Regions from separate parts of the Oceanobacillus phoenicis genome, predicted to be linked through region 1. Evidence: predicted binding sites of a transcription regulator. Region 1 holds the regulator's gene; each other region holds the start of a gene.
What was found. The regulator Rex, encoded in region 1, represses fermentation and respiration genes when NADH is low (regulators of the CRP and FNR family bind a similar motif). The targets are predictions, from matches to a motif close to TTGTGAAATATTTCACAA.
Positions count from the first base shown of each region.

Region 2: nsrR (nitric oxide-sensing transcriptional repressor NsrR) is a predicted target of Rex. The motif match lies at 1,518-1,535, and genes of this name have one in related genera.
Region 3: qoxA (cytochrome aa3 quinol oxidase subunit II) is a predicted target of Rex. The motif match lies at 2,038-2,055, and genes of this name have one in related genera.
Region 4: ABC346_RS05255 (L-lactate dehydrogenase) is a predicted target of Rex. The motif match lies at 1,895-1,912, and genes of this name have one in related genera.

Region 1 is NZ_JBDFME010000001.1:3,938,761-3,941,980, reverse strand. Features, by position in the region: gene ABC346_RS19705 (ABC-F family ATP-binding cassette domain-containing protein) at 1-1,162, opposite strand, end outside; gene ABC346_RS19700 (redox-sensing transcriptional repressor Rex) at 1,309-1,938, shown strand; gene ABC346_RS19695 (YdiK family protein) at 2,036-2,233, opposite strand; gene ABC346_RS19690 (CPBP family intramembrane glutamic endopeptidase) at 2,237-2,935, opposite strand; gene groES (co-chaperone GroES) at 3,214-3,220, shown strand, end outside.
Region 2 is NZ_JBDFME010000001.1:381,694-384,913, forward strand. Features, by position in the region: gene ABC346_RS02030 (DUF3169 family protein) at 1-585, shown strand, start outside; gene ABC346_RS02035 (DUF488 domain-containing protein) at 681-1,040, opposite strand; gene nsrR (nitric oxide-sensing transcriptional repressor NsrR) at 1,058-1,504, opposite strand; gene hmpA (NO-inducible flavohemoprotein) at 1,635-2,855, shown strand; gene ABC346_RS02050 (hypothetical protein) at 2,887-3,024, opposite strand; gene ABC346_RS02055 (MFS transporter) at 3,174-3,220, opposite strand, start outside.
Region 3 is NZ_JBDFME010000001.1:2,239,242-2,242,461, forward strand. Features, by position in the region: gene qoxB (cytochrome aa3 quinol oxidase subunit I) at 1-1,001, opposite strand, end outside; gene qoxA (cytochrome aa3 quinol oxidase subunit II) at 1,049-1,933, opposite strand; gene ABC346_RS11100 (EAL domain-containing protein) at 2,188-3,220, shown strand, end outside.
Region 4 is NZ_JBDFME010000001.1:970,547-973,766, reverse strand. Features, by position in the region: gene ABC346_RS05265 (chromate transporter) at 1-1,027, opposite strand, end outside; gene ABC346_RS05260 (PadR family transcriptional regulator) at 1,048-1,356, opposite strand; gene ABC346_RS05255 (L-lactate dehydrogenase) at 1,963-2,931, shown strand; gene ABC346_RS05250 (SDR family oxidoreductase) at 3,052-3,220, shown strand, end outside.

The DNA.
Region 1 (3,220 bases):
TGTCTCCTTCAAAGGGAGATTCTTTTTCCACAATGGTCTTTAGTAACGTTGTTTTTCCGATCCCGTTTGGACCTACTAATGCGATTCGTTCTCCACGATTTGCATGGAGATTAACATGACGGAATGTAGGTTCTTGTTGCTCTTCATAACGGAAGCCTAAATTAGAGATTTTTAACACGTCATTTCCACTACGACGATTAATTTGAAATGACATCGAAGCGGATGATTCATCACCCATTGGACGATCCATTCTATCGATTTTTTCTAATTGTTTCCGTCTACTTTGTGCTCGTTTTGTAGTGGAAGCACGGACGATATTCTTTTGAATGAATTCTTCCATTCGTTTAATATCCGTTTGTTGTTTTTCATATTCTTTCATTTCTTGTTCGTAATCAAGTGCTTTTTGTTCCAAGTATTTACTGTAGGTACCGTGGTATTTTCTAGAATGATGTCTAGAAATTTCATAAACGATCGAAACGGTTCTATCAAGAAAATAACGGTCGTGGGAAACAATCACAATAGCACCAGGATAATTTACAAGATAACCTTCTAACCATGTTAGTGTATCAATGTCCAGATGGTTTGTAGGCTCATCGAGGATGAGTAGTTGAGGTTTTTGTAGTAATAATTTACCAAGAGCAAGTCTTGTTTTTTGTCCGCCACTTAATTCGTTAATCGGTGTTCCATAATCGTAATCACCAAATGAGAGTCCAGTAAGTACCGATTTTATATCCGATTCATACGTATAACCACCATTTGTTTGATAGCGAACTTGTAAGTTATCATATTCTTTTAAAATTGCTTGGTAACTAGCTTCATCTATTGCAGTAGGATCTGCCATTTTTGTTTCTAATTCACGTAACTTTTTCTCCATCTGTTGTAAATGGGAAAATACATCCGCCATCTCATCCCATATTGTTTTACCTGATTCTAACTTCATATGTTGTGATAGGTAACCATAGGTAAGATCTTTCGGTTTGAAAAATTCTCCTTCGTCATGAGAGAGTTCATTTGCCATTATTTTTAGTAGTGTCGATTTTCCTGCACCATTTCTTCCAACGATGGCTATTCGATCTTGGTCCTTTATTTCTACTTTTATATTAGACAAAATCTCTTCTGCGCCAAAAGATTTTGATATTCCGTTTAATTGCATCAGTATCATTTCATTGTCACCTCATAATACTAGTTTAGCTTATCGCCATAGAAGCGACAATATTATTGTGAAAAATGTCACGACTTCTAAGGAATAATCTGTTAAAATAAATATAGTATGATAATTATTCTAAGCATTGAAAAGAGGAAGGTCGTATGGAACAAAACAAGATTCCGCAAGCAACTGCAAAACGCTTGCCATTATATTATCGTTTCATTAATAACTTAAATCAACAAGGAAAAAAGCGTGTTTCATCAAAAGAATTAAGTGAAGCGGTTAAAGTAGATTCCGCAACCATTCGTAGAGATTTCTCTTACTTCGGTGCACTAGGTAAAAAAGGATACGGATACAATGTCGAATACTTACTAGGTTTTTTTAAAAGTACATTAGATCAACACGAAATAACAGAGGTAGCATTAATAGGTGTTGGAAATTTAGGTACAGCTTTCTTACATTATAATTTTATGAAAAACAATAACATCCGTATTACCATTGCATTTGATGCTGATGAGAAAAAGGTAGGCACCGATATCGGAGGAGTTCCAGTCTATCATATTGACGAACTAGGGGAAAGATTAAAGGACACAGAGGTTGCGATTCTAACGATACCTGCAGATGAAGCAGATGCAATTGCAAATCAACTGGTCGAACATGGTGTTAGTGGAATACTAAATTTTACACCAGCAAGAATTACAGTACCAAGCCATATTCGTGTACATCACATTGATTTAGCGATCGAACTTCAATCACTTGTATATTTTCTTAAACACTATTCATTACAGTAATTAATTCACTATTTTAAATCGATTATTATGTAAGCGGTTGTCAAAATCCGAAGTTTTTAGAAAAGAATTAAAGAAAAAGTAGACTGCAATTAACAGTCTACTTTTTCTTTTTTCTTATTTTATTGTGATAACCGAACATCTTGAAGGAAACAAAGAAGCATAATGCAGAAACAGCTGCAAAAATTAATGTAACAGTATTCCAAACCGTGCTGTCCTTACTTTGAACCCCGAAATATATAAAAGCAATTCCAACGAGAAAGTATAGAATTGCTCTTGTTAAATAAGGATGTTTCATGGATTAACCTCCAAAGAATATCATTTGCATCTCATCTAACATTCGCTGCAGCTCCTCAGGATCAATATTATATTGCATTAATAAAACAAAGGAGTTCATCCCTGCATGTACGATTATAGGAACGATAATTCGTTTTGTTTTCACATAAAGAAATGCAAATACAAATCCCATGGATGCATAAATGAGAATATGCGTTGGATCTAAATGAATAAACCCGAATATAACAGCAGAGAGTAACCCAGCGAAAAAGAAATTCATTCGCTTATAAAGCTCACCGAATATAATTTTGCGGAAGATAATTTCTTCTAATATTGGTGCAAAAATAGCCGGTACGATCATAAAGATGGGTGCTGCTCGAGTAATATCCATAATTTGTTGGGTGTTCTCTGAACCAGGGTCAATCCCTATGGCTATTTCAATTTGGGCAGCAATACCTTGCGCGAATAAAGCCATAAACACACCGAGGATGGACCACAGGATTATGCTTTCAATTCCTGCAGCGTTGTCGTTTCGCATTTGCATATCTGGTTTTAGAAAGAATAGCGTAACAACCACCGCTAGGCCAAAGGAGAATATCGACCAATAAATAGTTGCATCAGTGATAGATAATCCGAAAACCACTGTTAAAATTGGTGAAAAAAGCAACCCTGAAAACTGCATAATAATATATGTAAGAATGACATACCAATATCTACGACTCAAATAAAACGCTCCTTTATCATGTACTGTACTAATTACTATAGTTTAACATATGCATATATAGTTATTATAATCAGAACAAGCTATTAAATGAAAAGAAAATGCAGTATTATTTTTCAATATTTGATTGCTACATATATTGATTAAAAAATATAAATTCTTCACTCTCTTTTGCTTGCATTTTTTTATAGAATTAATTATTATAATAATTGTGATTAGCACTCAACTGTTAAGAGTGCTAATAAAAATAAAATGAAATCGAATTAAGGAGGCATTTCTACATGATTA
Region 2 (3,220 bases), 3.6 Mb from region 1:
TCTGAATTTAATTTTGCAGGCATTATAACAGTTATTAGTTTATTAGTCGTATCGTCCATTCTTATTGTTTTAAGTTTATACCGATTTAAAAAAATAAAATTCCTAAATAAACAACAATTTAGTGGAGATGAAGAGGATGAAATAGAAGACAAAAAATATAAATTATTTGCGGATTATTCGCTATATACCAATATTAGTTTTATTTTATCCGTCCTGGCACTTAGCTTAAGTATTATCAGCACTAAAAATGTCTTCCTAACAACTATTGCTATTATATTGATCATCGTTTCACTCGTTTTATCATTCTATATGACACATATTATGAAGCAGACATACCCAAATAGAGAAATAAATACTGATTATACTCAATCAGTTCTTGATATGACTGATGACGGAGAGAAGCAAGTTATTTTAGATGGATTATACCAATCACATAGCTTACTAAACTTCTTGCTAGTCTTTGCTATATTTTTAGCAACTGTGTATTCCATTTTTAATGAAAGTCAGATTTTTTCTATTTTCCTTATGACTATCGGATTACTCTTAGTTAATGGATATTATTTATTAACAGTGAGAAATAAATAAAATACTATTACTTAATCATTCTTAAAAAGCCAGCCAAATCCTTTTTCAGCTAATATAGTTGGTTCTCGCCCTCTATTGGCTGAGAAAGTTCCGGTTTAATACTTATAATTCTCCAAAACCTCTTTTAAAACCAAAACATGATTATGTTTTTTATCTTTTGCTGCATAAAGCAAAATCAGATTTTGATTTTCTAGAATTTCTTTTAACTCTAATAATTTATTTATCTTTATTTGATCTTCAAGTAGTTCTTTTTTATATTCCTTTTTGAATTGATTAAATTTTTCCGGTTCATGATTAAACCATTTTCTTAGAGTTGGACTAGGGGTAATATCTTTCGCCCAGTCGTCTAAATTAGCGGTCGATTTTGAAATTCCTCTAGGCCATACTCGATCCACTAAAACTCTATATCCATTGGATTCAGAGTTTTCATAAATTCTTTGTAAGACAATCGTCATTTTATTCTCCACCTTCATCAATTATTCCTTTCCATTCCCATTAGTGCTAGCAATTCTTCTTCATTCTTAATTAAATCTTCTAGTGTATATTCTTCTAAAACTTTAAAGAAAGCTACCAATGCTTTATTAATCACATGTTTGAGTGTACATCCAGGAGAAATAACACAATGGTTCGTCCCTTTATCGAAGCACTCTAATAAAACAAAATCATTCTCTAACTGTCTGATTAAAAGACCTATATTAATCTCTGAAGCTGGTTTTGCTAGCTTTATCCCACCATTTCTCCCGCGAATCGTGACAACTAATTCTTTTTTCGTTAATTCATGTACAACCTTCCTCAGATGTTCTTGTGATATTTGGTAAACCTCGGCTATTTCCTTAATATTCGCAAGCTCTTGATCCGATTTTAAACCAGTAAAAATTAATACACGCAATGCATAGTCCGTATATTTCTTTAAGTTCATCTTACACACCCACTTGTCAAATCTTTCACATTATTGTAACACAAAGTTGATTTTAACTTATTGTAATAGCAATTTAAACATATAAAATAAAAGATGTATAGAAAATACATCTTTTATTAGGAGTGATTTCATGTCAAACACAACCTTACTTTTAGACAAAAAAACGACAGAAATTATTAAAGCCACTGTGCCAGTATTGAGAGAACATGGAGAATCCATTACAAAACATTTTTATAAAATACTTTTAGAAAATAATCCAGAACTACGTAATGTTTTTAATCAAACAAATCAACGTAAAGGAGCTCAATCTAAAGCATTAGCAAATACAGTATATGCTGCTGCGGCTAATATTGAGAAATTGGAAGAGATATTACCATATGTCAAACAAATTGCACATAAACATACAAGTTTAAATATTAAACCAGAACAATATCCGATTGTTGGTAAATACTTACTAATAGCGATTAAGGACGTATTAGGAGATGCAGCTACCGACGAAATCATAGGAGCCTGGAAAAAAGCTTACTTTGTTATTGCGGATATCTTTATATCAGTAGAAAAAGAGATGTACAACGAAAAAGAAAACCAGGTCGGTGGTTGGACCGGTTTTCGTAATTTTACCGTTATTAAAAAAGTGAAAGAAAGTACAGACATTACTTCCTTTTATTTAAAGCCAGTTGATGATTTACCAATCCCTACCTACAAACCCGGGCAATACATTACAATCAAAGCGCAAATAGAAAATGAACCATATGAACATTTACGACAATATAGCTTATCAACTGCTTCAGGAAAAGATTTTTATCGTATTAGTGTAAAACGAGAAGCTTCAAAAAACCCGGTTGGTATTGTATCAAATTATCTACACGATTCCGTGGAGGAAGGGTCTGTTTTGCCAATTAGTGCACCTGCTGGTGATTTTATTTTAGATGTACGTGACCAACGTCCTCTCGTTTTGATTAGTGGTGGCGTTGGTTTAACTCCGATTATCAGCATGCTAGAGTCCGTTGTAGAACTTCAGCCTAGTCGGAGTGTTATATTCATTCATGCTTCCAAATCTATTGATCATCAAGCAATGCGATCAAGTGTATCTGAAATAGCAAATTCTTATGATCAAGTGAAGCAATATGTTGTATTTAGTAAACCTACAAATATCACTGATGGAGATAAACAAGGATATATCGATTATGATTGGTTAAAAAAGGTAATTCCTACAAAAGATGCTGCTTTTTATTTGTGCGGACCTAAGCCATTCATGAGTGCTATAAACAATGACCTGCAAAATATGGATGTTTCCGATAAAGATATTCACATGGAATTATTTGGACCTCTTGAACCTATTTCGAAGTAAAGAAAAAAAGGATTGACAGTCACTTAGAGTGTCAATCCTTTTTATCCCTTCCTGCGCAAGACAAACATAAGAGTGTTTTATTTTCTTGTACAACTCCTTCTAAAAAACCACCTGAACAATAAACGTTGTCCCCACATACCTTACATTTGCCAACAACTTCTTTATTCATTAAATCCCCACCTCTTTATGGCCGTTAGAAAAATGGTTTTTATAAAAAACGTATATATCCTCCGTCCTCCAATATATCAATCATATATGGTTCTTCATTGAATGTCATTAAATCATTAACTAATTTCATTTCAGTCAGTTCATGGATCATCACTGTGAGCCACGCAATGGCTCAGCTTCTAGTTTATTCTTTGTTT
Region 3 (3,220 bases), 1.7 Mb from region 1:
GTAAAGAAGTGGTGAACCCAAACAACAAAGGATAATAGTGAGATAATAACCATGGAAGCTACCATCGATTTATAACCATATAGGTTTCTTTGTGAGAATGTCGAGATAATCTGACTGTAAATACCAAATGCAGGTAATATCAAGATATATACTTCCGGATGTCCCCATATCCAGAATAAGTTTGCCCACATCATATCCATACCGCCGTCGGATGTTGTAAAGAAATTCGTAAAGAACTGACGGTCAAGAGTACCCATTAATAGGGCGATTGTTAATACAGGGAATGCAAATACAATAATAATATTTGTAATTAAAGCGGACCAAGTGAACATTGGCATTTTCATCAATTTCATACCTGGTGCACGCATTTTCATTATCGTGACTACAAAGTTAATACCAGTCATCAGTGTACCAATACCGGATATCTGTAATGCCCAGTTGTAGTAGTTAACACCAACATGTTCACTAAATTCTGGTCCTGCTAGAGGATAATAGTTGGTCCAACCAGCATCTGGTGATCCTCCAACAACGAAGGAAATATTGAACAACATTGCACCAGCAAAATATAGCCAGAAACTTAGTGCGTTTAAGCGAGGGAATGCAACATCTCGCGCACCAATTTGCAATGGAATAACATAGTTCATTAAACCTATAATAAATGCCATGGCCATGAAGAAAATCATAACCACACCATGGGTGGTAAATACTTCATTATAATGCTGTGCATCTAAGAAACTGTTGTCAGGTACTGAAGTTTGTAGACGCATCATAACTCCATCAGCACCACCGCGGAAAAGCATGAGAAGTGCTGAAATTATATACATAATTCCGATACGTTTATGGTCAACGGTAGTCAACCATTCATTCCAAAGGTATCCCCATTTTTTGAAGTAGGTAATGCCTACAACAACCGCAATAGAAACAAGTGCAATGGCAACTAAGGATGCATAAAGCATCGGATCGTCATGCGGAGGAATGGCAAATCTTTCTAATATATTCATATTTTATGAATCTCCTTTCGATGCTCTTGTTGCATGAATCTTAAAAATTAGTGGTGATCGTGCCCTTCATCTTCAGACTCAGATGGTCCATGATTATGAGGACTATTCTCACCTTCAGGAGCAGGTTTGAATTCTTGATGTGTTCCTGTGAATGTCATTTGACCAAGATGACCTGGTTCTAGTAACTCTTCAAACTTATCTTCTGTAAGAGGATCTGCTGTAGCATGAATTTCCTCTATCCAAGTGTCAAATTCGTCATGAGGCATAACGGTTACATTAAACATATTTTCTGCAAAACCTTCACCATTAAAGTTAGAGTTTCTTCCTACAAAATCGCCTGGGTGATCTGCAACTACGTTCAATGTATTTACCATGTCAGCCATTGCATATTTCTGACCAGCTAGTTGAGGAACCCAGAAACTAGAGATTGTACTATGAGAATATAATCTAAATTCAACATTTCTATCCTGTGGTATAAATACATAGTTTACAGTTTCAATATCTTGTTCTGGATAACTAAAGTGCCATTTCCAGTTAGAAGACGATGCATAAATAACTAAAGGCTCTTCATCTTCATACCCTTCAGGTACAGATTCTACTTGATACGTAGAAATAACAGAAACAACTGCTAAGAATGTTACAATTAATACTGGAACCCCTACAATAATTCCTTCTACAATAGGACTTCCTTCTATGTGTGGTGGCTCATAATCGTCACTTTGTTTTGAAGCTCTATACTTAAACAAAACAACTGCTAGCATTGCTATTACAACAATTACAATTACTGCCATTGTTATAATTGAAATCCATATAACATTTGCGGTCGTTGCTGCTTGTGGCCCCTTAGGATCAAGTACGAGTAATGGTTCACAACCCGCTAAGAACAAAGCTGTTGCTGTTAATAACATTATATAGGCCCACTTTTTCTTCATGTAGATACCCCTTTCATCGGTATGTTTATGGATAGTTTGTAAAATCCTATCAAGTTAACATGTCAGAGACAATCTTAATACTCGTAAACTAAAATAACAAGAGTTTGAGAAATGCTTCACAAAATGTTCATGAATATGTGGAATTTATATGGATAACAAAAAAAGTTGTAACAGAATGCTTGACATCTTTTTTAAATAAAAAGGAAGTGAGGTAATTGTTTGCTGTGATATAATAGCCGAAAGGGGGATTAGATATGGATCCGTTAGATGTAATGTTAGATATGGACCAATTACTTCCTTATTATAAGCCGATCGTCAGTGCAGATACGCAAATGATTATTGGATATGAAGTGATTGCTTATTTTCAAAATAAGAATGGAAAGTTACAACGTATGGATTGGTTTTTTGATGATGTATCCATTCCAGATGAATTTCGTATAGAAGTAAATACGTATCTTCAACGCAAAGCGATAGAGAATAAACTGGAAAAGAAAAATAATAGTTTAGTATCTTTTTATTATGACGCTGATTTACTAGTTCGTAATAATGGTGAACAGTTACTTGCAATACTTGAAGAATATCAATCAAAAGGATTAAAATTAAATGAAATAATACTAGAAGTGAAAGATACTGCATTTCCAAAAGATATGGATCAACTATCTAATCTAATGAAATATTTAAAAACATTAGGTGTAAAAGTCAGTATTCAACTTGAAAATCCCAATGGTATCCTTGACCAACTAGCTACATTACATCCAAATGTATTAAAAGTAGATACTAGTTTTCTAAAGGATGATTTATTACCTCATTTATACAAAGATGTGTATCATGCGATTTCCATGTTGTCACGTAAAATTGGTGCATCGCTCTTATTTAAAGGAATTAACAACTATAATCAATTTAATTATGCATGGAGAAGTGGCGGACAATATTATCAGGGTAGGTACTTAATTCATCCTCAGAAAGATTTTGTAGATGTTGATAGCTGTAAATCAATCATTCAAGATAGTTTTAGGCAATTCGTTACATATGAACGAAAAAAGGGTAAAGCGCAACTGGAACTTCTTGAAAAAATTCACGCGACATTTACTAGTATTTTAGCACAATCAACATTAACTGATAACTATGACGAATTTATATTAAATGTAGGTAAGGCATGTAAGGAATTCGCTTTTCGTGTTTATATTTGTGATGAAGAAGGAATTCAACTCTCTTCCAACGCCGAAAAGGATCAACAAGATACGTGGAAACTGGTTAAGGAAGGTTTAAATAAAAACTGGAGTTGGC
Region 4 (3,220 bases), 3.0 Mb from region 1:
CTGCAGCATTTACTCCCATTAACGCTCCTTTTATCTTGCGATTATTCCGTAAACTATTCCAGAAAGGTAACGTACCTAATATTAATAAAAATGCTGGTAAGAATATAGCTATCGTAGCTACTAAGCCGCCGATCCATCCATTCATGACGGCGCCAAGATACGCAGCAAATGTAAATAACGGTCCAGGCACAGCCTGAGCAGCACCATAACCCGCTAAGAACGCTTCTTCACTCACCCATCCGGTAGGTACGAATTCCCTTTCCAATAGCGGAAGTACAACATGTCCACCACCAAAAACAAGCGAACCTGATCGATAAAAACTATCAAACATAGCCACCCAATGAGATGTCGTGATCTCTCTTAGAATTGGAAGGAGTAATAACAAACCAAAAAACAATGACAAGCAAATAAATCCAAACTTATTCGTTAATATTTTTACCTGAGTATTTGATTCTTTTACATCATTGCTATAAGTTTTATATATAACATAACCAACCATTGCTGCAATCAGAATAACAACGACTTGTGAGTAGACCGTTTGCCATAAAAGCGTGATGACCAAAGCAACTAATGCAATTGTCTTTCGTTGCAGATCCGGTGTTAACTTTGAAGCCATTCCAATTATTGCATGCGCTACAATCGCAACCGCAACTAATTTTAATCCGTGTATCCATCCGAGTTCACCTACATTAAAACTTTGCATCAACAAAGCAAAAATGACTAACGCAATCACCGATGGTAACGTGAATCCGATGAAAGATACTATCCCGCCTAAGGTACCTGCGCGCATTACACCTATTCCAATCCCCACCTGACTACTAGCTGGACCTGGTAAAAACTGCGCTAACGCAACAAGATCGGCGTAACTTTTTTCATCCATCCACTTCCTTCTTCTCACATACTCTTCATGAAAATAACCGAGGTGTGCTATTGGCCCACCAAAAGAGGTTAGTCCTAAACGAGTGGAAATGAATAGTATTTCCAACAACGCTTTGAATGAGGATTTTTCACTCTGCTTATAACCCATATATGATATACTCCTTTTCGTTAGTCTTTGATTTCTTTAAAGAGTTCATATGCTTTTTCTCTTGCCTCTTGTAAAATTACTACTCCCTTATCTGTTGCTGTGTAATATTTTCTAATCTTTCCTTCGACGTTCCGATCCTCTTTTAAAAGTAGTCCGTCTTTTTCCATCGAATGTAGAATAGGATAAAGTGTTCCCGCACTTATACTATATCCATGCTCTCTTAATTCTTCTAACATCCATAACCCAAAAACCGGGTGTTCATTCGCATGGTGTAATATATGAATGTGTATAAACCCCAGAAACAGCTTTCGTAATACTCTATCCTCCAAAATGATACCTCCAATAGTGTGTGAGTTTCGATATCGAAATTCGTTATCGAAACTCAATAATGATAGTAACATATATACTTCTTACAAAAAAGTTAGTTTACAAAAACTTAACAAAAGAATCGTATATAAGTTATAAGCGTAAAATAAATATGAATTAGTTTAAATTATAATATATATAAATCTAAATTGTAATGAAAGCTTATCTCGTTTTCCGCTCCGAAAAAGACCAGGTAGAATTTTATAAAGAGTTTACCGCACATGTTACGGCAAATGTTTGCTGGGACGGGTCGGGGCTCGGGATAATGGCTGTTCCGTGATGGGCTATTTACTACTTTTTCCGATATTCAGGCTTCGTTTTGGTTTTTAAAAATGTTCTCTATTAACTATGTGAAATTATTAATTCGCATCAACTTAGCTCCTTATAATAATAGTTATCTCGAATAACTGTACTGTCATTGCATAATAACAGAAATATCTGCGCTTCAATTGTAGAACACCAAAATGATTTTTTAAATTTCAGAATTTATATTGACAGTATTTGTGAAATGATTCACAATATAAATATGGAAGATATTTCATATTCTAAACGATAAGGGTGTGATGTGGATGAAAACAAATCAACAAGCAGTGAATCGTGTGGTACTCATAGGTGGTGGATCGGTTGGTATTAGTTATGCATTTGCATTGATGAATCAAGGCGTGACGGAAGAATTAGCAATTATTGATTTAGATGCAGATAAAGCATTAGGTGATGTAATGGATTTAAATCACGGAAAAGCCTTTGCCCCATCATTAACCAATGTATGGTTAGGAGAGTACGAAGATTGTAGGGAAGCCGATATCGTTTGTATCTGCGCTGGAGCGAACCAAAAGCCTAGGGAAACTCGCCTAGACCTTGTAGAAAAAAACATGAACATCTTTAAAGAAATTGTTGCTGATGTGATGAATAGCGGATTCAATGGTATTTTTCTAATTGCTACAAATCCCGTCGATGTCTTAACCCAGGCAGTCATAACATTTAGTGGGCTACCTCCTCATCGTGTGATTGGAAGTGGGACTACACTTGACACAGCAAGGCTGCGCTATGAATTAGGAGAATACTTCCATCTATCACCAAAAAATATTCATGCTTACATTATCGGTGAGCACGGAGATACGGAACTCCCATTGTGGAGCACAGCGACTATAGGAACGGTACCGCTTCTTACGTATCTTAAACGAAGTGAATCATATAAAAAAGAAGACTTAGATGACATCTTTATTAATGTTCGAGATGCTGCATACCGCATCATTCAGAAAAAAGGAGCTACCTTTTATGGCATTGCGATGAGTCTCGTCCGTGTAACGGAAGCAATCTTAAAAGATGAACATAGCATTTTAACCACTAGCACTTTTCTTCAAGGCGAGTATCATGTAAACAATGTATGTATTGGGGTTCCAACGATTATTAACAGAAACGGTGTTTGTGAAATAATAGAAGTTCCAATGAATGAAGAAGAACAGAAGAAATTTAACCATAGCGTTCAGACACTTCAGGGAATTTACGAACCAGCAATGCAAGCCATACATGTTTAAAAATAGTACGGATGTAATCATAAGGTATTGGATAGGCCTTTTTTGTGATAGATGTTTAATTTTCTGGTATACATGGGAAAATAACCTATACGTACAAATTCAAGAAAGGATGCAATCCATATGCCACAAAATCCAAGAACGAAATATACAAATGAAGACTTTCCAAAACAATTTCAAGAACAACCAGGTATTCAAAGAGAAATGACACCTATTCCTGATTGCGGGGAAAAAACTTATAAAGGATCGGGACAACTAAAGGGGAGAAAAGCATTAATTACAGGCGGTGACT